3 regions of the Rhizobium sp. B230/85 genome follow, and region 3 is predicted to be linked to each of the others. Evidence: predicted binding sites of a transcription regulator. Region 3 holds the regulator's gene; each other region holds the start of a gene.

Region 1 (10,157 bases), 860 kb from region 3:
CGCGCTGTTCGGCCTCCTGACCACGCTCGCCTTCGCCATCCTGCCGCTCGGCCACGCCCGCGAAGTGCCGGCGACCGCGCTGTTCCGCGAGCAGGGCTTCGAGACCCGCAAGCTGCCGTCCTGGCCCTATCTCCTCGGCGCAGCGTTGCTGCTCGCAGCCCTCTCCACGCTGGCCATCTTCACCGCCTATGACCGCTTTATCGCCATCGTCTTCATCGTTGCCATCGCCGTGGCCTTTGCAGTCCTGCGGCTGGTTGCCTGGGGCCTCGCATGGCTCGCAAGGCGCAGTCCGCGCGTCAACTCGCCGGCATTGCGGCTTGCTATCGGCAACATCCATCGGCCCGGCGCGCTGACCGCATCGGTCGTGCTGTCTCTCGGCCTCGGCCTGGCACTGCTGGTGACGCTGACGCTGATCGACAGCAACATGCGGCGCGAACTGACCGGCCACATGGCAGACCAGGCGCCGAACTTCTTCTTCGTCGATATCCAGGGCAGCGAACTCGAGGGCTTCAAGACGCTGGTCACAGCGCAGGCGCCGAAGGGCAAGCTGACCGAGGTGCCGATGCTGCGCGGCCGCATCACCGCCTTCAACGGCGAGGATGTCACCAAGCGCCAGGTCCCGCCGGCCGGCCAATGGGTGCTGCGCGGCGACCGAGGCATCACCTATGCCGAAACGCCGCCGGAAAATGCCGCCATCACCGAAGGCAAGTGGTGGGACAAGGGATATACCGGCGAACCGCTGGTGTCGTTCTCGCAGGAGGAAGGCAAGGCGCTGGGCCTGAAGCTCGGAGACACCTTCACCGTCAATGTGCTCGGGCGCAACATGACGGCCAAGATCGCCAACTTCCGCAAGGTGGAATGGCAATCGCTGTCGATCAATTTCGTCATGATCTTCACCCCGAACACCTTCAAGGGCGCGCCACACGCCTGGCTGGCGACGCTGACAGACCCGTCCGCGACGGCCGAGCAGGAGGCGACGATCCTGCGAACCGTGACCAATGCCTATCCGACTATCACCAGCGTCCGCGTCAAGGATGCGCTCGATATGATCAACTCCCTCGTGGCCCAGCTTGCGACGGCCATCCGTGCCGCCGCCTCGATCGCGCTGATCGCCTCGGTGCTGGTGCTCGCCGGTGCCCTTGCCGCCGGCAACAGGGCCCGCACCCACGATGCCGTGGTGCTGAAGACGCTGGGGGCGACCCGCGCCATGCTGATCCGCGCCTTCACCTACGAATACCTCATTCTCGGCGTGGCAACGGCGATCTTTGCGCTCACTGCCGGCTCAGTCGCGGCATGGTACATCGTCAGCCGGATCATGCATTTGCCGTCAAGCTTCCTGCCGGACGTCGCCTTTTCGACCATCGTCATCGCCCTGGTGCTGACGGTCGGTATCGGCCTCATCGGCACGTGGCGCATTCTAGGCCAGAAAGCAGCACCCGTGCTGCGCGAACTCTAGGGTCCGCCATTAACCCAAGCGGCCAAAAGCCCCGAGGTTACATCGATTTAACCCGATTGCAGATCGTTGGCTCTTGTACGCGCGCCTCGAAAGCCTCATATTCTCGTCAGGCATGCTGGAGCTCCGCAGCGGCGCCCGGGACTGAAGTGCCCGACACCGTCATCCACTCGGAGCTTGAAAGAGGAAAACATGGCTGACTTTCGTAATTTCCCCAACCGGGCAACCGGCGCGCAATCGGGCGCAATGATCGACGAGGGCCTTCGCAGCTACATGCTGAAGGTCTACAACCTGATGGCACTGGGTCTGGTGCTGACGGGCGTCGCCGCCTACGCCCTGATCGCGCTCACCACGACCACTGACCCGACACAGGCAGCGGCCAATTTCCACGGCGTCATGCTGACCAGCGCCGGCGTTGCCGTCTACGGCTCGCCGCTGAAGTGGGTCATCATGCTGGCGCCCCTGGCTGCCGTGTTCTTCCTGAGCTTCCGCATCAACAACATGAGCGTGTCCGCTGCTCGGACGACATTCATGGTCTATGCGGGCCTGGTCGGATTGTCGCTGTCGTCGATCTTCCTGGTCTACACAACCGGTAGTGTCGTCCAGACGTTCTTCATCACGGCTGCCGCCTTCGGTGCGCTTTCGCTCTACGGCTACACGACTAAGCGCAGCCTGTCGGCGATGGGTTCGTTCCTGATGATGGGCCTGTTCGGCATCATCATCGCCTCGGTCGTCAACATCTTCATGCAGTCCTCGGCCCTGCAGTTTGCCATCTCGGCAATCGGCGTGCTCGTGTTTGCCGGCCTCACCGCCTACGACACGCAGCGGATCAAGGAACTGTATTTCGAAGCAGACGATGACGTCGTTGCCGGCCGCAAGGCCATCATGGGCGCCCTGACCCTGTACCTCGACTTCATCAACCTGTTCATGTTCTTGCTGCAGTTCATGGGCAACCGGAAGTGACAGAGACGCAATCGGCTCTTGCCGATAGGTCGGATTAGTTTGACGAAACGGGGGCACGCTTGCCCCCGTTTTTTGTATTTTTTCAGCTCTATTACCGATGAGATCGCGGTCGTCACGCTGTGATGGTCATCACCAGCCAGTCTTGATCGGTGATCTCTGCCAGCATTGCCTGTGCGTCGGCAAGGGCATGGCTCTCTTTTAAAAGTGACCACGCAGCCAGGGCCTGGTCGTCGGCGTGTGGCGAGATGCCGACAGCCAATTGATCGAGACGTTTCTTCAACGCCTGCACGGTGCGTCCCGGCGTCCAGCCACCGGTGTCGCGATAGCCGCCTTGATCGAGAGTCTCAGCCGACGCCGCGTAGCTTTCCAGCATCACCTCAACCTGATTTCCCCTGAGAAGGAAGTTGATGTCCTCCGACGACCAACCCAGCAGGGGCAGCTGCGTCTCCAGCAGGTGATGGTTGGCATCGTTGCTGGCGCTAAGGCCAGGAATCCGAAGGAAGGCGCCGGCCAGTGTAGTCAGGGCAGCGAGCCCCGGGCTTATGAACTGTGGCTGCATCCGCGACGAAACAACTCCCTCTTGATGAAGCCGGAACGCCGATCGCAGATCTTCGCGCTCTGCCAGCGAGCCGTACCCGGCCAGCGCCAAGGTTGAAAGCTCTCGGTAGTCGCGCCGGCTCCATGCGGCCAGAAGTGTCGAAACCGTCTGGTCGAATTCGGCCGTAGCTGGACAACGAAAGGCGTGATGAAGAATTGCCATGCGGGACTCCCATTGGGAAGCCGCCAGGCAAGGTTGCCCAGCGGCGAAACACTTTTACCAGAAGAACTCAGATCTACCGGGAAACCTTCAGCGCATGCAATTTTGCTGCGAGCCATTGATGACCGTTACGCCGAAATTATTGGCATTGAAGGCGAGATTATGAAAGCCCAATGCCGCGACCCTGGAGGCTGTATTGTTGGAGGGAGGAGGCTGGGGCACGATGTTTACCATTTCGCCCTTGCCGATGTTCCAGTGGCCTGGCGGCACATTGTCGAAAACGATTCTCCATGGAAAAGGCAGAGGATTGTTCGGACCGCCGATGGCAACGCTCACATCGCCGGCGATATCCTGGGCATTTTGCAGCGGATGAGCAACGGTATTGGCAAGATGGACTTTAACAAAGCATTCATATCGGGGCAAAAGTTGCTGCGCCTCGACGTCGCTAGCGGCGTAAAAAAACGACAGGTTCGGGTTGACGCCGCTGACACCGAAGCTCGCCAGGCTCCAGTCCACGGCGCCATTCGCGGCGGCATGTACCGTATGATAGACGTCATAGGCCTGGGCATGGTTCGCGAGACCGATGGTGGTGAAAGAGGCAAGCATCGCTGCCAACAGGCTGTGACGCAGTTTGTCGATTTTCATTGGACTTTCCTTTTCACAATAAGGGAGTGGTCGCTCGTCGCACCATGCGCAGAGCGTTGCCGGAAATGCAGAAGCGGTGACGGGTCACCGCAATGTTTGGGGGGCTAGGCAGAGCGTGCTTGGGACGCTCCGAAGTCTGTCAAAGATGGGCGTTGCCATCTCAGGATCTGCGGCAGGTTGCCCGCAGAGGTCCGGGACGGCGGCAACAGGGCCGCCGTCCCGAAGATCAGGCTGTGGTGATCAGATTGTTCAGGCCGAGCGTGGCCGTCCGCGATGTCAGCGCGCCGCCGTACGTCACCTCGACCGCCGAGCTGATGTCCTCGATGTCCATGACGTCGCCCGTCGTGTAGTTGCCGAAGATCACCCAGTAGTTTGGATGCGGCGTGAAGACGGCCGTCATGTTCGGAGCCGCCTGGACGGCGTGGGTCCCGGATCCCGCCATGCCGATGCCAACAGACGTGTAGTTGGGCTGGACGTTGGACAGCTGCTGGATCGTCAGGGAGCCGATTGCACCCGTACCGGCGGGATTGGCGAAGGTGGTGGCACCGAAACTGTCTTGCGTCAGCTGCACGACGTTCTGCCCGTTCGGATCGGCTGCGACATTCTGTGTTGCGGCAAAGTTGATGCCGGGCTGCAGCAGGCCAGTCTCCGACCAGACGAAGCTGTAGTCGAGACCCCAGGTAAAGGTGACTTTGCTGGACACGGCCGTCGGCCGGGCGAACCAGGCCAGCGAAAAGATGTTGCCGGGAATGGTCATCGGTGGTGGCTTCTGGAAGATCGCGAAGCTGCCGGACATCTGCGAGTTATTGATACATGTCAGAGAGTAAGTCGTCATTGTCGTCGCCTTTCGTTGCAGAAAATCCCCTGTGATCAAGAGGCCGGCGCCGCCCAAGGGAGGATGCGGTGCCGGCCCGCCTCGCCGCTCCAGTCGTGCGGAGCATGGAGACGGCGAGGATGCCCGGCTCGGTGGCGGAAGCCGGGCAATCGGAAATTGCAGCTAGCCGAGCTGGACGATCTCGTCGGTCACTCCGACCGAGATCTCTGCGGTTGCGAGCGGGCCGCTGCTCGAGGTCCCCGGCTGGAACGTCACCAGCATCGGTTGGCTGACATCGGAGACAGGCGGTGGCGGCAGCTGAAAGGCAGTACCGAACGACACCGTTGCAACCAGAGACATGTCGGGCGTCAGGGTGAGTACTGCTTGGCCCATCGCTGGCCGAACCAGGATCGATCCTGGACCCACCACCAGGCCGAGCTTTGTGCCAGGAGGGACTTCGGCGCTGAACGACACCTGGATGCTGCCGGTTAATCCGCCGGCTGCGGGGGTGATCGTGAAAGCGCCGGCCGCCCAGTCGACGACCACGGTGTCGCCCAGCGCAACTGCGGTGCTAGGCGAGGTGACGGGGCTAGCTCCGGCCGTGACGGCAAACAACGACAGCGCACCGTTACCGCCTTGCCATGTCATCGTTGTGGATTGCCCTTTGCTCGTCGCATCGGAGACCAGAGCGACAAGGGTCTGGGCTTTGGCGTCCAGATTTGTCAGTATCGGTGGATAGACGTTGAAATAATTCTGCCCCGGAAGGCTGGAGTCGTTGGTGGCCTTCAGCTCGAAGGTGGTGCCGGCGCCCGCTTGTGCATCGATCGACATTGTATCGTTTCCTGTCGCTATTCGTTTGAGAACAATTGAATTGCTTCGGCTTTCTCGGTTGTTGCTGTGGATATTAGCGATCCCCTCCTGGTTGTCCTTGGATGCCCGTCCCGCAAACTTGGACAGGCGTCCCAAATCACGAACCTCGTCAGCCGGTGCCGAGCATGAGAAGCCAATCGGAAAAGGAGGGGACGGGACCCGGCGGCAACTTCAGGCCCTTCAAACTGCTGTCGCCGGCGCGCGCCGCCGCTCTGATGTCGCGCGGCGATTGCCCGAAGGTCTGCCGAAACAGCCGGCTGAAATGCGCCTCGTCGGAAAAACCCATTTCGTAGGAGATGTCGGCGATCCTGGCATCTGCGCGTCGTGGGTCGGCAAGCGCCTGCAATGAGCGCCGTAATCGCCGGCCACGGATGTAGGTGTCGACACCGCCGCTCGCCTCGAACTGCCGATAGAGCTGACTGCGGGATACGCCGATCTCGCGCGCCAGCCGCGAGGCAGTCAGGTCTGCCCGGTCGATATTCTCCTCGATATGACGGCGCAGCCGCCGGCCGAGATCGCCCCTCGTCGTTGCCGCCGAAACCGCGGGAACGGTCCCCAGGCACCAGCCGAGCAGGTCGGGAAAGCAGGCACCTAGGGCATTGACCTCGAGCGCGCTGAAATAGCGGGAAGCGTTGGAGAGGCTTTCGAGGATACCCCGCAGGAAAATACCCATTGCGGTGTCGCCATGGAAAACACGGCATGGCATTGGCGAAAGGGACGCCACGGCACTGGGCAAACCGGCGCGCGGAACGATCAGATGCAGCGCGTCGGCCGCCACCATGGCAAAACGCATCGGCGAGGAAAGATCGACGACCGTAACGTCTCCCGGCCGCAACCGCCTCGCCTTGCCGCCGACAGCGATCCCTCCGCTCAACACCGAGGAGACAACGACATGGTCCAGATCGTCTGAACAGACCCGCCGATGGTCACGAAGAAAGCGCCCGCTGCCCGCAAAGCTGCGGCAAAGCAGGAACGTCCCGAAATGCTGGACAACAAGATCGGCCTTGAACCCGCTAGGGGGAATTTTCTGGGTCTGCGTGGCTTCGAACAGCGTGGCGAGGACTGCACGCCAGGCGGCAAAGGGTGCATCGTTATCAGCCGTGGAAAAGCGAAAGCCGGCGACCTCGCCTCGCCCTTGGGCATCGGACAGCGGTTCTGATGTTGGCGCCACGGCCTGATTCCATGGGATCATAGATCGTAGGATTACAATCCTACTTCATGGATATCAAGGGTAGCATTTTAAATAAATACAATTCAAGGTAATTGGCATCATACCGTCAGCTGCTGGGGTGCCAGTCCGGGCTTTATCCCGGGGGAGCGCAACTTCTTCTAAAAAAATAGAGATTCAGCATTGGTTTCAGCGGATTGCGCCGAGCTCCAGACAACACTTCGACAAAAAATAGTTCAATCAGCGCGAACGAGCTCAAAAATAGGATTTAGGTCCTGCCCTACGAATGACAGGCCCTTCACGGGGAAGCATGAAAAAAGACTGTCGCCGCCGAAACTCTTTGTCCCGCCCCGACGTACCCACACCTGCGGTAGAAACATCCACGGAGATACGTATTGAAAATAGGCATTTTCCTTTTGAGCATTTCCACGGTGATGTGTTGGGGACTGGCGTTTTACATGGTCTATCGCACGCATTAGCTACGAAAAATTGGAGGGTATCCGGCAGAGTGCAGCAGCACCGCCGCACTGGCCCTCCGCTCCAGACCGCTACTACAGATAGCAGAACCCCCCTCGGAGCGATTACTTCTCGACCAGTTTCAACGTCTTGTCGAAAATCTTCAGCACCTGGCGCAGATCGTGCCCGCGCTTCAATATCATACCGTTTGTGTTGATGACGGCGTAGGCACCCTGCTTGGCGGCAAGCTTCGGATCCTTCTCGATGCGAAACAACGGCAACTCGCCGGAGCGTTTGAAAACCGAGAAAATCGCCTTTTCCTTGGTATGGTCGATGGCATAGTCGCGCCACTCGTTCTCGCCCACCATACGACCGTAGATCCACAGTATCGCATCCAGCTCCCGCCTGTGAAACGTCACTGGCAGGATATCCTTGCTCTGTTTATATTGAGTAATATCGACGACAACGGAAGAGTTGCTATCGACGCCGTTGCTTTGGCCGCGTCGCAAATCCGGCTGATCAGTCATCAATTCCTCGAAGCCTCCGCCCATGACAGCAGGGTGACAGTGTCGCCCCGCCGCAATAAAATTGCAAGATGCCGCGCATCCGGATTTGCGCCGGTGCAGATTTCACCGGGCATCCAGCGTGGAAGACACTTGCGATAGCGAAGATCTGGCGCCGCTAGTCGTCTGCACCCATAGTCATGACGGTGGCCCCGATGATGGCTGCCGGATCTCCCGTGGCCGTCGAAGACTGCAGCATGATGGCAAGCCCCTTGCGGCCGGCCTTGTCCATTACGTTCGCAGGCAATGTCAGGTGCATCGGCTTGCCCTCCCACATGCCGACAGTCTCGACGTCCGAAACGCTGTGCATGTAGGCGATCTGCTGGCCGGTATTTTCGCCCTTGGTGACGTCGACGCGCTGTTCCCGGTCAAAATAGGCAACTACCACGTTGGCCTTGCCCATGCCTGCCGCGATGTCGATTTCCAGTTCGTCGCCCTTCATCGCGGCGCTGACCGGAACGGTCAGTCCCTGTCCGGCACGCGAAAGATCATCCAGCTTGACGTTGATAGCCCCGAGATCGGCGCCGTTCAGATGATCCCGGCCATTCAGCACGGCCTGCGGCGTGTAGACGCTGCTGCGGCCGAGTGTCCGCGCATAGGCATATTGCCGGGCGGTATTGTCCTTCGACGACATGGTGTCGTTCCAGCCGAGATAGTTCCAGTAGTCGACGTGATAGGCCAGCGCCACGACATTGCCCTGCTCGATCAGTTGCTTGAGCGCGGCGTCCGCCGGCGGACAGGAGGCGCAGCCCTGCGAGGTGAAGAGCTCGACGACGCCCTTCAGCTTGCCCAAGTCCTGGGCATGCGCCGCGCCCGTCAACGCGACACCGGCCAGCAGGGATATCAGGAACCGAAGGGACATGGGGCAACACCTCTTTCAGACCTTGTTAGCCAAAATCCTCGGCCTGCATCAAGCCTGACAAATCTGAAGCAAGAGATAATGGCTCGCAGCAGCCGCGCAAAGTCACGAACGGGTGAGGCAACGCGGCAACAGCGGACAACGATACACTTCACCGTGAAAGAACAACGCCGCCGGAGATTTCTCTCCGGCGGCGCCTGTCTGTGGCCTGCATTGTCTATCAGGCAGCGAGATCGCGCAGAACCGTCTGCAGGATGCCGCCGTTGTTGAGGTAGACAACCTCATCGAGCGTATCGACGCGGCAGATGAGCGGCACGTTCTTCACAGTGCCGTCGCCGTAAGTGATGACGGCAGTCTTCTTCTCGCGCGGCTTGATGTTCTCGAGGCCTTCGATGGTGACGGTCTCGTCGCCCTTCAGTGCCAGCGAGGCCCAGGTCGTGCCTTCTTCGAAGACGAACGGGATGACGCCCATGCCGACCAGGTTGGAGCGGTGGATACGCTCGAACGACTGGGCGATGACGGCCTTGACGCCGAGCAGGTTGGTGCCCTTGGCAGCCCAGTCACGCGACGAGCCGTTGCCATATTCGACACCGGCGAAGATCACCAGCGGCACGCCTTCGGCCTTGTACTGCATGGCCGCATCGTAGATCGATTCCTCTTCCTTGGACGGGTAGTGGATGGTGTAGCCACCTTCCTTGCCGTTCGGGCCGAGCATGTGGTTGCGGATGCGGATGTTGGCGAAGGTGCCGCGCATCATCACTTCGTGGTTGCCGCGACGCGTGCCGTACTGGTTGAAGTCGGCAACGCCGACATGGTGCTCAAGCAGGTAGGCGCCGGCTGGCGACGCTGCCTTGATTGAGCCGGCAGGCGAGATGTGGTCGGTGGTGATCTTGTCGCCGAACAGGCCCAGGACGCGGGCACCCTTGATATCGGAGATGCCGGAGCCGCTCTTGCCCATGCCGACGAAGTAGGGCGGGTTCTGGACATAGGTCGAATTGTCGTCCCAGGCGTAGGTCTGGCCCGGAGGAACCTGCACGGCCTGCCAGTTGACGTCGCCCTTGAAGACGTCAGCATACTTGCTCTCGTACAGTTCGCGGGTGACGTATTTCAGGATGAATTCCTGGATTTCGTGCGAGGTCGGCCAGATGTCCTTGAGGAACACCGGATTGCCATCCTTGTCTTCGCCGAGCGGTTCACTGGTCAGGTCGATCTGCACCGAGCCCGCCAGCGCGTAGGCGACGACCAGCGGCGGCGATGCGAGGTAGTTCGCCTGCACATCAGGCGACACGCGACCTTCGAAATTGCGGTTGCCGGAAAGAACGCCGGCTGCAATCAGGCCCTTGTCGTTGATTGTCTTGGAGACCGGCGCCGGCAGCGGGCCGGAATTGCCAATGCAGGTGGTGCAGCCGAAGCCGACGAGATTGAAGCCGAGCGTGTCGAGATCGGTCTGCAGGCCGGACTTCGACAGGTATTCGGCAACGACCTGGCTACCGGGTGCCAGCGATGTCTTTACCCAGGGCTTTGACTTCAGGCCCTTGGCAACGGCGTTGCGGGCGAGCAGGCCGGCGGCGATCAGCACCGACGGATTGGACGTGTTGGTGCAGGAGGT
Region 2 (10,157 bases), 470 kb from region 3:
AGCGGAATAACCAGCTGCCTTTCAAAACCGAACCCGGGGCCGGAATTGCCCCATAATCACCGAGGATATGAATATGAAACCGACATACGTGCATCGCGAAAAACCCGATGCCTACCTGTTCCTTGGCGTCGTCATGCGCGTGCTCCTCACAAGCGAGGACACGGGTGGGCAGTTTACAATGATCGAGGGGACGATGCCGCCCGAGGGCGACGGCGGTCTCCACGTTCATCGCGACGAAGACGAGAGCATGACACTCCTGGAGGGCGCGCTGGACGTGACGGTCGGGGACGTCAACTTCCGGCTGGAAGCGGGCCAGTCGTATTTCGCCCCGCGCGGCGTCCCGCACAGGTTGCGAAATACGGGTACGCTTCCCGCCCGAGGTCTCCTCGTGACGACGCCGGGTGGCTTCGATTCCTTTGTCGCACGAGCGGGCATTCCGGTTCACAACGGAGTGGTGCCGATATTGCCGCCACCTTCGCCTGAAGGGATGGGAGCGCTTCTCGAATTGGCGGCCCAGTACGGGATTACAGTTCTGGAACCGCCGGCGGGCCTTCCTTCCTGAAGTCGCTCCGAGAGCTTGCCGGGCATTCGTGCCTGGCAAGCTTTCGGGTTTTGACAGGCACGGCACCAATCGACCCCGCATGGGTTTTGATGTCCGCTTTTGAGCTCACGCTCTGAAGCACATGGTCGGCGCGCCCGTCCCCCGACCTCAATACGCCGAAAACCGCGATCTCATTGCCGCTTCCTCCTGGACGATGCGGATGATCAGCGGGATGGCGTAAAACGGCAGGCCGGCAGCCAGGGTGAGGGGAGCGTTCATGAGCAGAGCGAAGCCGATCAACTCCGGCAGGATATTCAGGAAGTAATTCGGATGTCGCACCCACCGGAACAGCGCATGGGTGACCAAAACGTGCTCACGGGCAATCAGGAGCTTCACCGTCCAGAGGGGGCCGAGCAGCCGGACCACGACCACCAGCGCTACGACCCCGATCGTATACAGAATGACGCCAATCCAGAAGGCGGCGTCAATGGGGTGCGCCTGGAAGGCACCTTCTGTCATGGCGCTGATATAGAAGGCGATGTGTGCGAGCGCCAGGATCGCTGTATTGCGCGCACCGATCTCCACGGCACCCTCTCGCTTCAACGCCGCCTCGTGGCGAAGCGATACGACGAGCATGGCGACACGGAAGGCAACCGCAACCATGCAGAAAATGATGAGACCCAGGGGCATATGAAATCCTTTCAATTGAGCGTCTTGCCGATGAACGCAACACCGGCGAAACCGGTGGTCGCTGCCCGAAGGCCTGCCTCAAGCCGTCTGCATGAGAAGGCACGGTCGCCCGGCAATGATACGCAGTGTGAGCCGAATGTTGGTGGGGGGCAGGATGACGTTATAAACCTTCAAGCCCACGGCTGCGTATTGCCGCGGCTTGATCGCGCGCCGGGTCGTCAATGTGTCGGGTGACGGGACACCTGTCGTTCAAGTGGACAGGCGCGGTTTGACCTCGCGACCGAGCAGTTCGATCGACCGCAGCATCGCCGGCTGGTCGCTCGCTGCAGAACTCATCTGGAACGTCAGGCGGTCGATGCCACCCAGTTCCTCGGATGTCTGCCGGATCTTGGTCGCCACCGCATCGGGATCACCGACGAGGAACGCTCCACCGGGACGAACCAGGTTGTCGAACTGGGCGCGGGTCGACGGTGGCCAGCCCCGCTCGAGGCCGATCTTGGTGAACATCGCCTGCCATCCGGGGAAGAACCGATCCTCCGCCTCGCGCTGGGATTCTCCCACGAAGCCAAGGGCATGAATACCGACGCGCAGTGTTTCGGCGGTGTGCCCGGCGCGCGCTCCGGCCTCCCGGTAAAGGTCGACCAGCGGTCGAAACCGCCTGAACTCGCCGCCGATGATTGCAACCATCAGCGGAAGGCCCAGCAGGCCGGCTCGAACGAAGGATTGCGGCGTGCCACCCACTCCAAGCCATATCGGCATCTTTTTCTGCGCAGGTCGTGGGTAGACACCCTGGCCGTCAAGCGGAGCACGGAAACGGCCGGACCACGTCACATTCGTCTCGTCGCGCAGGGCAAGCAGCAGCTCCAGCTTTTCTTCCGACAGTGCGTCGTAATCCCTGAGGTCAAGACCGAACAGCGGATAGGCCTCGATCGAGGATCCCCGGCCCACGACGATTTCTGCCCGTCCCCGGGAAATCAGGTCCAGTGTCGCAAACTCCTGGAAGACGCGGACAGGGTCGGCGGCGCCGAGCACCGTCACCGCGCTCGTCAGGCGGATGGATTTCGTCCGGGCCGCGGCTGCGGCAAGGATCACGGCAGGTGCACTGTCGAGATAGTCGCTGCGGTGGTGCTCGCCAATGCCGAACACGTCCAGTCCTGCCGTATCGGCCATCACGATCTCGTCGAGCAGGAACCCCATACGGTCCATATCGCCGACGCCAGGGACGGTCGCGGCAAAACTGTCAATTCCGATTTCCAAGATGTAGTCCCTTCATGCGCAACGTCGATGGATTGGAGAAGCGATCTTAGGCGATGACACCCGCCATCGGAAGGGCGACCGCCGGGACGCACCGTCCAACACATCGGACGCAGGCGATTTCCCGATAGCGTTCATGCATGTCGCGCCAGGGGGATCCGACCTCGAACATGCAGCATGCCCTTTAAGTATTGTCGATTATCGCGCGCAGGCCGCGACTTCCTCCCACGCTCTGCGGGCAAGGCCGCCGCAAGCCAAAACCGCCTCCTGGAAACAGCCTTGAACAAAGCCCAGCGTGATTTAGGAAGCCAATTTGCCGAAAAGGTCTAGTACACCGACTGCAAAAATAATGACTGTCGGAACCAGCATCTAAGGGTCAAAACGCCTAGAAAAATTCGGGAAAAAACATTTAAAATCAAACTGGTCGGAGTGGAGTGATTCGAACACTCGACCCCCACGTCCCGAACGTGGTGCGCTACCAGACTGCGCTACACTCCGTGACCAGTGGCGCTTACTTAAACCAGCCGTTTTGGTTAGACAAGGCCGAATCTTCGGGGCGCTGTTTTTTGGATGGTCAGGCCGATTTGGCGCTCGGCAACAGGCACGACATCGCTTTGTGCGAGGGGCAGGGTGGGCGCGATATGGGCCCACCCTGGCAGGTGGCTACTTCTTTGCGAGGCCCGGCAGAGTGACCTGGAAGACCTGGAACATCGTGTCGACATCGGCGCCGCCTTCGCCCTTGTAGGCGGCTCCGACCTGGTAGCCGTCCTGTGTCAGGAAGTCGTTATCGTTGGCGACAAACAGGAAGTAATCGTCGGGGAGTTTCGGGTCGAGGACGCTGGCGAGCGACATGGCTTCCCATTTTTCAGAGAGGTTGTTGCGGTCGTTCGGTGCGCCGTTGTGGAGACCGAAGCGGGCAAGCTGCGCCTCGTCGTTGAGGTCGATGAACGGCGTGCGCTTGGCCGGCGTGACGGACGGGTCGAGCACGCCTTTCGGTGCCACCGGCTTGTCGGCGTCGAAGGCGGTGCCGGCGATATCGGTGGCGGCGGAGACATCCACGAGGTCGATGGCGCGGTGCAGCGACTTGTCGCCCTTGACGCCATAGCCGTTGTTGCTGTCGCGGGCGAGCATCAGAAATGTGGTCGGCGACAGCGCGACGATCTCGCTCTGGGCGGCCACCACGGTCTTGCCCTTGGCATCGGTGAAGACGGGCAGCGGCACGACATATTCGTGCACCAGTTTCAGATGGTCGACATCGCTCGCGTCATAGAAGAGGGCGCGCGTGTTCTGGCGCGTGCTGCTGCTGTCGCCGCCATCCTGGCGCGTGGCTGATTGCAGCACGGCGATGACAGTCTTGCCATCCGGCGTCATCGCCATGCCTTCGAGGCCCTGATTGTTCTGCCGTCCGGTCTGCGGATCCTTGGGTTCCGGTGCCTTTTCGCCCGGGCCGGGATTGTTCGAGGCGAAATTCGGCTTGCCGTCACGCATCGGGATCAGCGCTGCCGGCGGCTGCGTTGCCGAGACGAGCCGGCCGTCTGCCGAGAAATGATAGATGTTCGGGCCGTATTCGTCGCTGATCAGCATCGAGCCGTCGGCAAGGCGGGCGATGGCCTCGTTGTCGAGGGAGATCTTGCCGTTGGACGCCTGCGGCAGCATCGGCAGCGTTGCGCTTGCCGGCCGCACACCGGCTGACGGATCGAGGCCGGTCATGTCGGCGCCCTTGTCGTCTTTCAGAAGCATGGTGCTGGCGAGCGTCGCTACCACGCCGGATTGTTCCTTGCCCGAGGCAGGGGCGGCACCCGGCGCAGTCGGCGTCATCTGGATGTCGATGGTATTGAGGCGGGGCCGGTAATCCGTCGTGCCGCTGACATTGTATCCCCGGTCCGGCAGCAGCCAGAGCTTGCCCTTGTAGCCCTCGGCCGTGCGCGTCCAGGTGGCGGGGTCTATCGCCATGCCGGAGCCGGAGCCGAATGTCTCGCCGAACGAATCCCGCTGGCTGGCGGGAATGCGGCCGATACCGACGAGGCCCTTGTTGACGAGGGTCTGGCCAGCGGCCGGCGCGGTATCGTCGGCGCGGCCCGGAGCCACGGCAAAGGCCGTCAGGAGGGCTGTCGAAAGCAGGATCGTCTTCAATACCGGGGTCTTCATCGCAATATCCTCCATCAATGATCGGCACCGCATCGGTTGCGGCTTCGGAGATGGAGCTGTCTTTTTCAAGAGACCGACAAAGCCCCGCCACCGTCTGGGGACGGTTTATGGCGGCAACATGATAGCTGGATGACAGGTTTTGGAATGTTGATATCACAACCCATGCGGATTGTTCTGCAAGCGCGATGGCGCGGCCGCAGATACCAGTCGCTCAGTCCGTGGCGCTGCGGCGGAAGACCGAAGGTAGGCGCGTCCTGTCGATGACCGCGCCAAGGGCAACGCCCCACATGCCGCTCGCCATGTTGACGATGATGTCGAACGGGCGACCGTCATTGCCGATGGTCAGCACATGGGCCAGACCGAGCGCACTGACGGTGGCGATCATCATCAGGAAGGCAAAGGATGGTGAGTCCGGGTAGGCCAGTCGTGCGAGGCAGCCTGCGATGCACAGCGCGACGATGTGGTAGATGTTGAAAGGATTGCCAATCTCGGCCTGCCAATTCACATGCGCCAGCGTCAGCGCGACGAGGGCTGCGATATAAATCCAGACGCTGAATTTCAAAACGCGATTGGTGTCCATGAGGAGAGGATATATCAGCGACTTGAGGCAAGACTAGCATCGGCACCGCTATATCAGCCCTTTCGGGTCACACAAATTGTGTACGCGCGATATAAATGTCGAAACAAATATAGGATGTTGAGCCATTCTGCGGGCGGAATTCCGCCATGCTTCGGATCTTGCGCCGCCTCAGGGTGATCCACCCCCGTCAGGCTTCGTAGAGAAAAAGGTAAGCCGAGCGTGAGTGCAAGGTACGGCCGCAAGGTCGGGATCACGAGGTCAGGAGCGTCGTTGCAGGACAGCGTTGGAATGGAGCCAGGCACCAGGCGGAACAAGCGGACCCGGGTCAGGCTCAGGGACGTGGCGCAGAAGGTGGGTGTGAGCCCCATCACCGTGTCCCGTGTGTTGCGTGCACCCGATAAGGTCTCCGCAGAATTGCGCGAAAACATCCTCCGGGTCATCGATGACATGGGCTATGTGCCCGATCTGGCCGCACGGGCACTCGCCGGCCGACATAGCGGCATCATCGCGGTTCTTGCCCCGGCGATCAACAGCCAGATCCTCTCCGATGTCATGAGTGGCATCGAAGCCCGCGTGCGCAACACCGGCCTGCACACGCAATATGCCAATACGGTGTACAGCGGCGGCGAGGAGACGGGCCAGATCCGCAACCTCCTGACGCAGAACCCGGCCGGCATCCTTCTCGTCGGCACCGAATGCTGCGAGCGGATTGCCCCGACCGTTATTTCGGCGACCTGCCCGGTATCCTACATCATCGATCACAGCCAGAAGCCCGAAGAGCCCATGGCTGCGGCCATCGACCACGAGGCCGTCGGCGAGGCAGCCACGCGTCATCTTGTGTCCGCCGGTTATCGCCGCATCGGCTTGCTCGGCGGCTACCTCGATGTCCGGTCGAACCGGCGACGGCAGGGTTACGAAAACGTGCTGCAGGCAGCAGGCATCCACGATCCGGACCTGATGCTCATGGAGGATGAACCGACCAGCGTGGCCCTCGGTTGCCGGTTGTTCTCAGAGCTTCTGGCGCGGGCGCCCGATGTCGATGCGGTGCTCTGCCAGAACGACGATCTGGCGCTCGGCGTGCTGTTCGAATGCCAGCGTCGCGGCATCAGCGTGCCCGGCGATCTCGGCATCTGCGGCATCAACAATCTCGAATTCGCAGCCTCCTCCCATCCGGCCATCACGACCGTCGATATCCCGCGCTTCGAACTCGGTTTCGAGGCCGCCGACTTGCTGATCCAGGCGATAGGCGGGGGGGAAGTGGCCAGCCGGCGCAAGCTGGGCTTCAAGCTGCTCGTGCGTGGAACGACGCGGTAAGGGGTGAGGTCAGGGGCGCGCCACCTGCCTTGTGCAGTTCTATCAGATGTCGCTTGCTGCGTCAGACCAGAGATCGGCTGCCTCTGACGCAGTCATCCGGCGGATTTTTGCCTCGTCCCGACGGCTGGCGAAGAGGTCGCTTGCCATGATCTGTTCGGCAAGGTCTGCCGGCAGGGACAGGAGCACGCGCGTCTGGTCCGGATCGTAGGCGCCGAGGTCGGCGCGCTTGCCGGAGATCATGCCGCCGGCCACCGTGTTGTTGGTGTCGGCATCGATCAGGATGAACGCACCCGTCGAGCGGCTCTGCTCGTAGGGATCGAAGATCGCCAGCTCGTCGAAGATCAGCTGGACCTTGCCGATGGCGTTCATCGGCAGGGCCTTGGCGGGGTTCCAGGCTCCGCTGACCAGTTCCAGCTGGCTGACGGGGAGCACCTGCACCCGCTGGCGGCGGCTGCCGCTCTTCAGCCAGTAGCGCTTGCCGGAGTGAATGCCTTCCGGCTGCAGCGCGACGATCTGCGCATCGAAGGAAAGGCCGACCTGCGGCTGGTGGTCGATGGCAACGATCATGTCGCCGCGCGACACGTCCACCTGCCGGTCGAGAACTAGGGTGATCGCATCTCCCGCCACCGCCGCATTGCGCACCAGGTCGAAGGTGACGATCTTGGCGACGTTGGCGACCATGCCGGACGGCAGGATCATCACGCTGTCGCCGGGTTTTACCGAGCCGCCGGCAACGGTGCCCTGATAGCCGCGAAAGCTTTCGCCGGGCCGCGACACACGCTGCACGGACATCCGGAAGCCGACCGCCTGCGACGAGCGAACCGTCGCCAGTTCCAGCGCCTCGACCAGCGTCGGGCCGGTGTACCACGGCATGGATGCCGCGCCGGAATAGACAACGTTTTCGCCCTTCAGCGCTGACATCGGGATCGTGGTGATCTGCCGGACGCCGAGCGTCGCGGCGAATTCCTTGAAATCATGGGCGATCTTGTCGAAGCCGGCGCGATCGTAGTTGGTGAGGTCGATCTTGTTGATCGCCAGCACGAACTGCTTGATGCCGAGCAGCGAGGCAATCGTCGCGTGGCGGCGCGTCTGCTCCAGAATGCCGACGCGGGCATCGATCAGCAGGATGGCGAGATCGGCCGTCGAGGCCCCCGTCGCCATGTTGCGGGTATACTGTTCGTGGCCGGGCGTGTCGGCGACGATGAAGGAGCGGTTGTCGGTCGCAAAGTAGCGATAGGCGACATCGATGGTGATGCCCTGTTCGCGCTCGGCCTGCAATCCGTCCAGCAAGAGCGCGAAATCGGGCAGCCCGAGGTCGTTCTGCTTGCCGGTGGAGTCCCGGCGCAGCGTTGCGGCCTGGTCTTCCTTGATGGCCTTGGTGTCCCAGAGCAGGCGGCCGATCAGCGTGGACTTGCCATCGTCGACGCTGCCGCAGGTGATGAGACGCAGCGGGCGGGTGTCGCGCACGGCTTTCAAAGGCTCGGCCGGGGCGAGATGGACGACGTTTGCGGCACTGGCGACAGTCATCTCAGAAATATCCTTCACGCTTCTTCTTTTCCATGGAGCCGGACTGGTCGCGATCGATCGCGCGTCCCTGCCGTTCGGAAACCGTTGCAATTTCGAGTTCGCCGATCACCTCGTCAAGGGTGGTCGCCTCCGACCGGATGGCGCCGGTCAGCGGGAAGTCGCCAAGCGTGCGGAAACGGATCATGCCTTCCTGGCGGACTTCGCCGGGCAAAAGCTCCAGCCGCGGATCCTCGGCGAGGATCATCATCCCGTCGCGCTCCACGAAGGAGCGCTTCTTGGCGTAGTAGAGCGGCACCAGCGGAATCTCCTCGGCCTGGATATACCGCCAGATGTCGACCTCGGTCCAGTTCGACAGCGGAAAGGCGCGCACGCTCTCACCCTGGCGGATCATGCCGTTGTAGATGTTCCAGAGCTCTGGACGCTGGTTGCGCGGGTCCCATCGATGATCGGGGGTGCGGAACGAGTAGATACGCTCCTTGGCGCGGCTTGCCTCTTCGTCACGTCGTGCGCCGCCAAAGGCAGCATCGAACTTGCCGGCGTCGAGCGCCTGGCGCAGGCCTTGCGTCTTCATGATGTCGGTAAAGGCGGACGAGCCGTGGGTGAAGGGGGTGATGCCCTCGGCAGCGCCGCGCGGATTGATATGCTCGATCAGGTCGAGATCGTAGGTCTTCGCGATGTTGTCGCGAAAGGCGATCATCTCGGAAAACTTCCAGCCGGTGTTGACGTGCAGCAGCGGGAAGGGGACGCGGCCGGGATAGAAGGCCTTGCACGCCAGATGCAGGAGCACCGACGAATCCTTGCCGACCGAATAGAGCATGACCGGCCGTTCGAACTCAGCCGCCACTTCCCGGAAGATATGGATGGATTCGTTTTCCAGCGCTTTCAGGTGCGGATCGAGCGGCGGCTTTACGCTCTGCGGATTGTGCAGTTCCGTATCCGGACGGCTGTCGGCCATTGTCTACTCCAACTCTGTCGTCTCCGGCCGCAGGTTGGGCCGGCATAAAAGGGAATTGCGTCTCGCAAGTCGCGATTGGAATTTGCAGAGACGCGGGGGAAGGTTCAAGCGGAAACGACAGGATCCTCGGAAACATGCAGGCCGCATTCGCGCGTTTCGTCGTTTTCCCACCACCAGCGGCCGGCGCGTTCCGGCTCGCCTGGCTTGATGGCGCGGGTACAGGGCTCGCAGCCGATCGATGGGTAACCGCGTGCATGCAGCGGGTTGATCGGCACGGCATTGTCGACGACATAGGCGCGGATGCGATCGATATCCCAATCGGCGAGCGGGTTGATTTTCAGCAGGTGCCGTTCTGCATCGTACTCGGCAAACGGCGTATCCGACCGGTTGGCCGACTGGCCGCGTCGAAGGCCAGTGACCCAGATCGTCGCGCCGGCGAGCGCGCGGGCAAGCGGCAGCACCTTGCGCACGCCGCAGCAGGCATGCCGTGCCTCGACGCTCTCATAGAAACCATTGATCCCGTAGCGCGCCGCAAAGGCGTCGATGTCGGCTTGTTCGGGCTCGAAGCGTTGGATCGAAATGTCGTAGCGGCTTTCTGTCTCGTCGATGAGCGCCAGTGTTTCTGCAAACAGCCGGCCCGTCTGCAGCGTCGAGACGTCGATTGGAAAACGGTGCGTGCCGATCTCGGCGGTGATCACCTGATCCTCGATGCCGAGGCTGGTGGTGAAGACCGCGCGGCCGAGGCTGGCAGCCAGCGACAGTCGGCCGGCAAGGTCGAGACCTGCCAGCGCAGCGTTCAATGTTTCCGTATCTTCGATGGAATTGATGGCAGTCATCGGAAAACCTTGTCTGAAAGTGCACGCAGCATCGCAGACGATGACCGAAAAAGACAGGAATGGGATTTCTTAAACGCTTCGGTGTGAGCAAATATCTCTCACAACGGCCTACGCAGCGCAAAAGCAACCGCTTTTGCCGCAACCGGCGCCTCTCGGGCTGGCGCTGTCAGCAAGAACAGCGCTTATATCTACCAATCTAGTAGAGTTAATCGCCGGATGTCAAACTGATTTCTGCTGCAATCTTCAATTTTGTAGCCGTTTCGGCCGCACGCGTTCAATTCCGGTTCAGGCAACATGCGCCAAAAGGGGTGT
Region 3 (10,157 bases):
CCGGATTTCTGAACTGGATGGAGTGGGACACCAGCCTGCAATTCGTCGAAAGGTTTGCCCATAACCTCTACGATCACATCACCTACCAGTTCTACATGGGGCTGCACGGCGGCTTCTCGTTCGTCCCGGTGGAAGGGATCGCCCATTCGCTCGAGTTCAAGCCGGCTGCCATGGTCGGCAGGGTTCACCGCGAAATCAATCCCGTGCGGTGGGCAAATGCCTTTGCCTACGCGCAGGACCCGGATTTCTTCAGGGAAAACGACTATCTCGCGATCTACCACATTGATCGCAAATCCTTCCCGCAGTTCGAGCTGGCTTGAACGGCGGCTGGCGATCATGCCTGATCGGAGCCGGTCTGCTTAATCACCCCATCCCGGGAGCGGTCCTGAGTGCCATCAGTCGCGACCGGAGGCTGCCGTACTGGTAGACTGCCCGCAAAAGCTGCCTTGCCAGATAGATGGCGAGCTCGCTTTCTTCGGAGCTGACGCTGTAGGTCTCCCGCGCTTGTATCTCCGCGTCGTCGTTGATCACGATGCGGGCGCCGCCCGCTATGCCCGGGTGCTCGCCGTTCATGGGCGTGAATGTGTTGAGGGCAGCGATGCGGCTCTGCAGGCCTTCGCCGTCGGCGCCGATATCGTTGCAGAGATGCTCGAGCATGTGGCGGACCAGCACTGCCGAGGCCACGTAAAGCCCCACCGCATGACACTGGACCGCCTCCTCGATTGTCCCCATGAGGCTGGGCGGAAGAGTGTTCCCGGAGAACACAAGGACTTCCGGCCGGTGAACGGAACGGCCTCCCTCGCTGTCCGAAAACGCCGAGATGACAGCATGGCACTCAGGGTTGGGGCACTGTCGAAGTCCGGCATAATAGATGACGGCTCCCGGCTGCGAACCGCTGCTCTCGCCGTAGGACCACTGAAGATCCGGCACTCGGGAAAATCCCAGCATCACATTCCGATGGCCGCATGCAGGGCAGCATATGTCCGCAAGCCAGCTCCCGACCGGGGCTTGGACGCCTTCAACGAAATGCATGGGTGAACGATCTTTGTATAGTTTTAAAGACTGAGAAAATGGTGCCGCTTAGAGGACTCGAACCTCTGACCCCATCATTACGAATGATGTGCTCTACCACCTGAGCTAAAGCGGCAATCGCGGCGTCTGGGACAGCCTTCGATGTGCATGCGGCTGATACAGTCTCTGGAACGAGATTTCAAGCGCTCTGTTGGCAGATCGCCAAAAAACCGTCACAGGCCGTTTCACCGTAGCAGTCGGGCGCGCGCCTGCCGGTATTCCCGCTCCAGACGGTCGACGAGATCCCGCACGGGGACGACGGCATCGATTGCGCCGATGCCTTGTCCCGATCCCCAGATGTCCTTCCAGGCCTTGGCGCCCGAGCTTGCCTGTTCGAAGTCCATTGTCGCGGCATCCCCGGGCAGGTTGTCGGGATCAAGCCCGGCGGCGAGGATCGAGGCTTTTAGATAGTTGCCGCTGACCCCGGTAAAGTAGCTGGAGGTGACGATGTCGGCCGCTTTGCCATCGACAATTGCCTGCTTGTAGGTGCTGCTCGCCCGGGCCTCCTCGGTCGCGATGAAAGGCGAGCCGATATAGGCCATGTCGGCGCCCATCGCCTCGGCCGCGAGAATGCCGCCGCCTGTCGAGATGGCGCCGGCGAGAAGCAGCGGGCCGTTAAACCATTGCCGGATTTCCTGGATGAGCGCAAAGGGCGACAGCGACCCCGCGTGGCCGCCGGCACCCGCTGCCACCGCGATCAGGCCATCCGCGCCCTTGGCGATCGCCGAGCGGGCGTGGCGCAGGGTCGTGACATCGTGGAGCACGATGCCGCCATAGGAGTGGACGGCCGCATTGACCTCCGGCACCGCCCCCAGCGATGAGATGACGATGGGTGTCTTGTATTTCACGCAGAGCGAGAGGTCGTGCTCCAGCCGCCGGTTGGACTTATGGACGATCTGGTTGACGGCGTAGGGCGCGGCTAGCTGATCGGGATGGGCAGCGTCGTGTGCAGCCAGCGTCTCGGTGATTTCAGCCAGCCATTCGTCCAGAAGACTTTCCGGGCGGGCATTGAGGGCCGGAAAGCTGCCGACGACGCCTGCCTTGCACTGCGCAAGTGTCATCGTCGGGTGGGAAATGATGAAAAGCGGCGATGCCACGACCGGCAGGCGCAGGCCGCGCGTCAGGATCGGTGGAAGCGCCATTGGCAAGCTCCTGTGCTCACTGGCGCCGATAAATGCGCCACGTGTTTGCTATCAGGTTCGGATCAGCGGGAAAAGTCGCTTTCCGATCAGGGCGGCGATGCTGCCACCGCCCTTGATGATGGCTGAAGCGCCGCTATCTTTGAGCAAATACCGTGGTAACCTGTCTTATCCCCGGTCTAATGGCATCTGCATTGTGCCGACCCTTGCGTATCGCCGGACAGGGCATTACCGATTCCTGCCAGTCATTTGTCAGGATTGCATGGCGTCGCCAGTCAGAGTGAAGGACCGGATGTGAGCGGATTAGAAACGGCCATCAGAAGCGCCCTGGAGCGATCCGAGCGCGACAACCCCGAGGTCCGGGCTCGCGTTTACCAGTCTGCCCGCCAGGCGCTGGAAGCCGGCCTGCGCAAGCAGGACATAACCGACGTCGAAACGGTTGCCGCCCAGCGCCAGCGTCTGGAGCTGACCATCCGTGCGATCGAGGGCGAGGAACGGGCGAGACTTCGCGAGGCTGCCGTTGTACAGCCGGCTGCCGAGCCCATCCCGGCTGCCCCGCGACCCTCCGAGCCTGTGCCGGAGCCTGCAAGGCCGGTGGTGCAGCCGGCTTCACGGCCGGTCGCTGCCCAGTCCACTCCCGCGTCCATGGCAGCTCCCCGGCCTGCGCCGATTTCCCCAGCCGCAGCGCCACCGCTCGGCGCCGCAGTGCGGCCCGAGGCGACACAGCAGCCGGGACGCATGGAGCCCGGAATGGAGTTGCGCGGCGAGACGCGCGGTGCCGATACGTCTTCTTCCGGTCACTCGGACGAAGGTGACCTCGGCGGCATCCATGCCGGTCCCGGCGATCACCTGGCAGCCGAACCCGGCGCCTACGAGGAGTCGGCGATGGCGGCGCCGTCGCGCAGTATGGATTTCAAGCCGGAGCGGGCGGTCAGCCGTCGCAAGCCGCGCAAGTTCTTTTCCCGCCTGCTGGTGTTTTGCATCGTCGTTGCCTTTCTCGGCATCGGTGCCTGGTGGGTAAAAACCTCGGGCGTGCTGCTGACAGCAGCGCAGCGTGATACCAGCGTTCGCAACCAGCCAGCACAGATCACCCCCGAAGGCGAAGATGCCAACGACAACAACGCCGATCTCGACTCCGGCAGCAATGCCGGGCTGGCGACGATCGATCCGCAGGACCGGTTCTCGGCCGACTGGATACAGATCTTCGGGCCGACCGATGCCGCAAAGGCTGTCAGCGGCATACAGGCGAAGATCGAAAACGCCTCGGAAAATGAAGGTCCGACAGTCCGTCTGACCTCGCAGTCGCCCGACACGACCGGCAATGTCGCGATCCCCGTTCCATCGGCTACCTTGCAGAAGCTCTCAGGCAAGCCGGCAACGGTTGCCATGACGCTGCAGGCGATCTCGGATGCACCGACACAGATTACCGTCGAATGCAGTTTCGGTACCTATGGCGGTTGCGGCCGGCACCGGTTCGATGTGACGCGCCAGAAGTCCGATGCGCTGTTCCAGCTGCGTTTCAACAAGCCGCTGCCGGCTGATGCTTCCGGCAATCTCGTATTCAATACGGATGTCGACGGCAAGTCGACCGGCGTCAATATCTACGCCATCCGCGTGCTTCCTGGAAACGAGGCGCCCTGAGGCGCACTCTTAGTCATCATTTGAGAAAACCCGGTCCCGAGCCGAGGATCTTCCCATCGATTTCGCCGATAGCGTCGTTATCCTTGCCGGGATAGTCCAGCGTCGAAAGTATGTGCCGGATCAGGTTGAGACGGGCGCGACGCTTGTCGTTGGCGTGGAGAACGGTCCACGGCGAATAGTCCGTGTGGGTTTCCTTCAGCATCCGGTCGCGCTTTTCGCTGTAGTCGTCCCACTTGTCGAGGGCGGCGATATCCATGGATGACAGCTTCCAGACCTTGCGCGGATCGTGGCGCCGGTCGTGAAAGCGTTTCAGCTGCATTTCCCGGCCGATGTCGAGGTAGAACTTGAAGAACATGATGCCCTCATGCTCGACGATTTTCTCCATCTGCGGCGCCTGGTGAAGGAACTGCTCGTACTGCTCCGGCGTGCAAAACCCCATCACCGGCTCGACCCCGGCGCGGTTGTACCAGGAGCGGTCGAACAGGACGAATTCGCCCGATGTCGGGAATTGGTCCACGTAACGCTGGAAATACCATTGTCCGGCTTCGCGGTCGTTCGGCTTGCTGAGTGCCACGACCCGCGCGAGGCGTGGGTTCATGTGGGCGGAGGTCGCAAAGATCGCACCGCCCTTGCCGGCAGCATCCCTGCCTTCGAAAATCGCCATGATCCGCTTGCCCGTCGCCTGCAGCCAGAACTGTACCTTCACGAGTTCGATCTGAAGCGCTTTCAGATCGTCCATGTATTCGCTGCTTTTCAGCTTTTTCTTATAAGGAAAGTGGCCGGACGACAGCGCCTTGTCTGCAACCCAGTCGGGCAGAACGGGGTCGTCGACGTCGAAGATACGCCGTTTGCCGTGCAGCCCCAGCTCGACCACACGGCTTTCGACTTCGTCTCCCATAGATCCTCCTCGGGCCCTTGGCCTGTATTTGCCATTAGGGGCTCAGTTTGTAAAAATTATAAACCGGCTCAGAAGACACATATTTACCGTGTCATTTCAAGCCTTCCGCCGACTATGACTGGCGAGGGAGCCCAACGGTTCCACGACTGTGGATAGTGCTGAAAACTTCTGTCATGAATTTGCTATATCAGTCCGAGTCTTAGACGTGTGGACGTAGAATCGGACCGGCGGCGTTGGAAGAGAATACATCAATTTTAAATCGGCTCGGGCAGCGCTTGAGGCAGGAAAGAGCGATCCTGATTCTGGCCGTGCTGGTTGCCTTGCTGGCCATGGCGGAGGGTACCGACGTGGTGGCCATCCTCGCCGTGCTGCTGGTCGTGGTTGCCGTTGCCCTGCTGCGCGCACCCCTGGTGGCGCGCAGGGCGCAGCCGGCGAAAGTCGAGCCGGCGCCGGTAGATCTGGCGGCAGTCCTGAGGCCGATGACCGCAGGCCTGGCTGGTCTCGACATGCCAGTTCTGGTGCTGGATCGCGAGGCGTCGGTGTTCTATCAGAACCCTGCTGCAGAGCGGGCGCTCGACCTGTTCCCGATTGGCGCCCACCTGTCGGCAAAGCTGCGCTCGCCCGGCATTCTCGACATGGTGCGGGAAACGATTGCCACCGGCGTGCCCAACCAGATCGAGCATTCCGAGCGTCTGCCGTCGGAGCGTGTCTTCATCGTGCGGATTGCGCCTGTCGAGCTGGCGCTCTCCGATCTCGGCAACCAGACATTCTTCCTGCTGTCGTTCCGCGATGTCTCGGAGTTGCGTCATATCGACCGCATGCGGTCGGATTTCGTCGCCAACGCCAGCCATGAGTTGCGCACGCCATTGGCCTCGCTGCGCGGCTTCATCGAGACCATCCAGGGGCCAGCGCGCAACGATCCCAAGGCGCAGGAGCGCTTTCTGGCGATCATGTTCGATCAGGCGACCCGCATGAGCCGGCTGGTCGACGATCTCCTGTCGCTGTCGCGGCTCGAGTTGAAGTCCCATCTGGCGCCGGACCAGAAGGTCGATCTCGTGCCGCTGCTTGGCCATGTGCGCGATGCGCTGGTGCCGCTGGCGATGGATCTCGATGTTACTATCAACCTGCATATGCCATCAGGCAAGGCGGAGGTGACCGGTGATCGCGACGAGCTGGTGCAGGTGTTCGAAAACCTGATCGAGAACGCCTGCAAGTACGGTCAGGAGGGCAAGCGCGTCGACGTGACGTTGCGCAACAAGCCCGGCGAGCCTGTGGAGGTCACCGTGTCCGATAGCGGCGGCGGCATTCCGGCCGAACACGTGCCGCGCCTGACCGAGCGGTTTTATCGCGTCAGCGTCGAAAACAGCCGGTCCAAGAAGGGCACAGGCCTCGGGCTCGCCATCGTCAAGCACATCCTAACCCGTCACCGGGCCAGGCTGATCGTCAAATCCGAAGTCGGCCGCGGCACGGATTTCACGGTACGCTTCTGAATAACCTGGTGGCGCTTTGTTCGGGGCTGTGAAAATTGAATTAATTCAATGATTTCGATTGTCATAATTGTTTCATTGGCCTGACATAAAAGGGCGAGCATTAGGCCGATATCAAAAAGGGCCTCGAAAAGGCGAAACGCGTTGCCGTCGCCGCGCCGAGCAGACCTACGTTCCGTGACGCCTTTCAATTGAGGATAGAAAATGGTTTCGACACACATTCATTCCGCCTACGACGAAGATTTGAAATTCCTGACGCGGCGCATCTCCGAGATGGGCGGCCTTGCCGAGCAGATGGTCGGTGAATCCGTCCGCGCGCTGGTCAATGGCGATGTCGGGCTGGCTCAGAAGGTCATCTCCGACGATACGATCCTCGATCATGCCGAGCGCGAAGTCGGCGACAAGGCGATCCTGACGATTGCCCGCCGCCAGCCGATGGCTGCTGACCTGCGCGAAATCATGGGCTCGATCCGGATCGCCGCCGATCTGGAACGCGTCGGCGACCTCGGCAAGAACACGGCCAAGCGCGTTATCGCCGTGCAGGGCACCGGCGTACCGCGCAGCCTGGCGCGCGGCATCGAGCATCTGTCCGAGCTGGCGCTCGTCCAGTTGAAGGAAGTTCTCGACGTCTACACGACCCGCTCGCCTGACAAGGCGGTCTCCATCCGCGAGCGCGACGAGGAAATCGACGCGATGTACACCTCGCTGTTCCGCGAGATGCTGACCTACATGATGGAAGATCCGCGCAACATCACCACCTGCACGCATCTGCTGTTCTGCGCCAAGAACATCGAGCGCATCGGCGACCACGCCACCAACATCGCCGAGACGATTTTCTACATGGCGACCGGTGCATTGCCCGAGGGCGACCGCCCGAAGGACGATACTGCCAACACCGTCGGCGCCATGACGGAATAGGCCTGAAGGGTTTTTGAAGGAGAGCGGGCCCCATGGTTCCGAGAGTTGCCGTCGTAGAAGATGAAGAAGCGCTGAGCGTGCTGCTGCGCTATAACCTTGAAGCAGAAGGTTTCGAAGTCGATACGATCCTGAGGGGCGATGAAGCCGAGATGCGCTTGCAGGAGCGCATTCCGGATCTCCTGATCCTCGACTGGATGCTGCCGGGTGTGTCCGGCATCGAACTTTGCCGCCGCCTGCGCATGAAGCCGGAGACCGAACGTCTGCCGATCATCATGCTGACGGCGCGTGGCGAAGAGAGCGAGCGCGTCCGGGGTCTTTCCACCGGCGCAGACGACTATGTCGTCAAGCCGTTCTCGACGCCGGAACTGATGGCCCGCGTCCGCGCCATGCTGCGCCGCGCCCGCCCGGAAGTGCTGTCCAGCGTGCTTCGCTGCGGCGACATCGAACTCGACCGCGAGACGCACCGGGTTCATCGCAAGAGCCGCGAGGTCCGCCTCGGCCCGACAGAATTCCGGCTGCTGGAATTCCTGATGGCATCGCCAAGCCGTGTGTTTTCCCGCTCGCAGCTGCTCGACGGCGTCTGGGGCCATGACATCTACGTCGACGAACGCACCGTCGACGTGCATGTCGGCCGACTGCGCAAGGCCCTGAACTTCTCCAACATGCAGGACGTCATCCGCACCGTGCGCGGCGCCGGCTATTCCATGGAAGTCTGAGGCTGGAGTGCAGGCGCCGATGATCTGGTGCCGGTGCCATCCAGTCAGTGCATTTAGCGGGCTGACACTACTAGGGTTGGCAATCATGCATTGCCAGCCATCTGCCCGGGGTCATACCGAAGGCGGCCCGGAAATGGCGGGTAAAATGTGCCTGATCGGCAAACCCCGCTTCTGCCGCGGCTCCGGCAAGGCCATAGCCGGCACCTAGCAGGCGCTTGGCTCGGTCAAGGCGGCGCATGACGAGATAACGGTGCGGACTGGTGCCGAAGGCTCGCCGGAACTGCCGCGACAGTTCGTAACGGTCCAGACCGCTGATCGCCTCCAACGTTTCGGAACTGACACCCTCCTCGCAATGTTCGGTCAAAAAATCACGCGCCAGCAGAACAGCTGGACGATCGATTCTCGTGGGTGCTTTCCTCGGGTCGTCGGCCTGTTGGAAGAGTCCCGCCGTCAGCCGCGCAACCGCGTCGTCCATCGCCAGATCGTTCGGCGCATGGTCGAGATCCGAAAGGACGTCCGCCAGCGCAGACAATAGGCCAGCGTCAGTCACGACGGGATCGCGGACGAACGGCAGGGCCCGATTGCCCGCCTCGAGGAGGCCGACCAGCGCGGGCGGCAAATAGAGCATCCGGTAAATCAGTCCGTCGTCGGTGCCTGCCGCGCCATCGTGGACTTCATCGGGATGCAGCACGATCACGTTGCCGGGACGGCTGAAGCGCTCCGCGCCGCGATAGCGGAACGTCTGGACACCACGGAGGGTCAGACCCAGTGCATATGTGTCATGTCGGTGCGGCGAAAAGCCGTTGCCGTGGAAGCGCGCTTCCATGCGCTCGATGCCGTGGCTGGAGGCGGCGATGCTCAATCCGTCGCGAAAACCGCTCTTGCACGAACGTTCAAGACCGAGGGCATGGGCAGGCGCTATTCGATCGGTTCTTTCGATGCCTTCCATGGAGTTCTTGTACATGTTCGATACCAAAATCGCGATTGTCATCCGCCATGACCTCGCTACCTGGCAGAAGCTCAACGTCACGGCCTTCCTTGTGAGCGGGATCACTGCCCAGTCGCCGGAAATCATCGGCGAAACATACCGGGATGCTCTCGGCCATGTCTACAATCCCATGAGCGTTCAGCCGATGGTCGTGCTTGTGGCGGATCAGGACGTGCTAAGGACTATCCACAAGCGCGCGCTGGAACGCCAGGCGCGAGTATCGGCCTATATCGAAGAAATGTTCGCGACAGGTCACGATGCCGCCAACCGGGCTGTATTCCTCGAGTTCGGTCCCGATACCGCCAGGCTGGTCGGCATGGCGCTGCGGGCCGAAAAGAAGATCGTGGACAAGATCGTCAAAGGTGCGAGTTTGCATCCCTGACACGTTTCTGGGCCATCAAAACCTGAAACGCAAAACGGGCCTCGCGGCCCGTTCTTTGTTGTCGTTTTTACCCGGCTTAGCGGGCGGCGCGGCGGCGCTCGTGAACTGGCTGGTACGCCAACTTCTGGTGGTATGTGCAGTAGGGAGACTGATCTGGCGATTCATGACCGCAGAAGTGAAAGTCGTCCTTCAGTGGGTCGCCGACCGGCCACTTGCAGGTGCGTTCCGTCAGGTCCGTCAGACCAATGCGGCGGGCGACCGGCGCGATGGCATTCGAGGATGGGCGGAACTGCACGGGTGCCGTTGCGTCTAGCTCGGCATCTTCCTTGACCATCGTTGCGCCTTCGGCACGAACCGTCGAGCGCGGAGCGGCAGGGCGGGCGCCAAAGGTAGTTGGCCGGGCCGGAGCGACGTTACGCTTGGTGGAGCGCGCCGTGGACGATGTGCCGCCGGCCTTTGCTCGGCCTGGCAGGCAAAGTCGATGCACCTTGCCGATGACAGCGTTACGGCTGACGCCGCCGAGCTGCGCCGCGATCTGGCTGGCGCTCAATCCTTCGGCCCATAATTTCGTGAGCCTTTCGACGCGCTCGTCCGTCCAATTCATGCTTGTCTCCGACTGCGTTCATGATGGCGGAATCCTTCGCCATTGCCTCGAATGCTATCGAGGCACAAAACGCTCTTAAATTGTGGTGACTAGGTCCGCCGCATTGCAGTCTAGTAATCAAGATTTAACCTAGTGTGAGGCTGACTCCGTGACAAGAGTCGCGGGAATCGCGGGGAATCGATTTCCAAGTTTTCCCCAACTTGCTGCCTACTGTGGTATTTCTGCAATAGCCTTAGTGCCCTTCTCCAGACCCTCACGATATGGCTTTTGCCGCAAGGTTAAAATCAACTATTCGTTGACTAATCCACTGTTT

The links. Region 3 encodes PhoB, which activates phosphate uptake and scavenging genes when phosphate is short. Its sites were predicted from a motif close to TGTCATNNANCTGTCAT; they were not measured.
Region 1: a site for PhoB is predicted at 7,676-7,692, ahead of J5289_RS00760 (DUF2794 domain-containing protein). Genes of this name have one in related genera too.
Region 2: a site for PhoB is predicted at 4,752-4,768, ahead of J5289_RS06980 (esterase-like activity of phytase family protein). Genes of this name have one in related genera too.

Annotation. Positions count from the first base shown of each region.
Region 1 is NZ_CP072156.1:140,100-150,256, forward strand. Features, by position in the region: gene J5289_RS00725 (ABC transporter permease) at 1-1,456, shown strand, start outside; gene J5289_RS00730 (Bax inhibitor-1/YccA family protein) at 1,646-2,416, shown strand; gene J5289_RS00735 (hypothetical protein) at 2,529-3,176, opposite strand; gene J5289_RS00740 (hypothetical protein) at 3,264-3,818, opposite strand; gene J5289_RS00745 (hypothetical protein) at 4,045-4,653, opposite strand; gene J5289_RS00750 (hypothetical protein) at 4,816-5,463, opposite strand; gene J5289_RS00755 (helix-turn-helix domain-containing protein) at 5,612-6,673, opposite strand; gene J5289_RS00760 (DUF2794 domain-containing protein) at 7,252-7,653, opposite strand; gene J5289_RS00765 (thioredoxin family protein) at 7,808-8,551, opposite strand; gene acnA (aconitate hydratase AcnA) at 8,769-10,157, opposite strand, start outside.
Region 2 is NZ_CP072156.1:1,463,684-1,473,840, forward strand. Features, by position in the region: gene J5289_RS06960 (cupin domain-containing protein) at 74-562, shown strand; gene J5289_RS06965 (isoprenylcysteine carboxylmethyltransferase family protein) at 710-1,231, opposite strand; gene J5289_RS06970 (Atu2307/SP_0267 family LLM class monooxygenase) at 1,481-2,488, opposite strand; tRNA gene J5289_RS06975 (tRNA-Pro) at 2,907-2,983, opposite strand; gene J5289_RS06980 (esterase-like activity of phytase family protein) at 3,149-4,633, opposite strand; gene J5289_RS06985 (hypothetical protein) at 4,845-5,213, opposite strand; gene J5289_RS06990 (LacI family DNA-binding transcriptional regulator) at 5,502-6,527, shown strand; gene cysN (sulfate adenylyltransferase subunit CysN) at 6,570-8,054, opposite strand; gene cysD (sulfate adenylyltransferase subunit CysD) at 8,056-9,009, opposite strand; gene J5289_RS07005 (phosphoadenylyl-sulfate reductase) at 9,114-9,845, opposite strand.
Region 3 is NZ_CP072156.1:997,321-1,007,477, forward strand. Features, by position in the region: gene J5289_RS04725 (hypothetical protein) at 1-320, shown strand, start outside; gene J5289_RS04730 (DUF4145 domain-containing protein) at 364-930, opposite strand; tRNA gene J5289_RS04735 (tRNA-Thr) at 1,072-1,147, opposite strand; gene J5289_RS04740 (nitronate monooxygenase family protein) at 1,257-2,213, opposite strand; gene J5289_RS04745 (hypothetical protein) at 2,505-3,851, shown strand; gene ppk2 (polyphosphate kinase 2) at 3,868-4,749, opposite strand; gene phoR (phosphate regulon sensor histidine kinase PhoR) at 5,025-6,239, shown strand; gene phoU (phosphate signaling complex protein PhoU) at 6,441-7,154, shown strand; gene phoB (phosphate regulon transcriptional regulator PhoB) at 7,187-7,870, shown strand; gene J5289_RS04770 (AraC family transcriptional regulator) at 7,941-8,861, opposite strand; gene J5289_RS04775 (DUF2000 family protein) at 8,833-9,240, shown strand; gene J5289_RS04780 (GcrA family cell cycle regulator) at 9,317-9,844, opposite strand.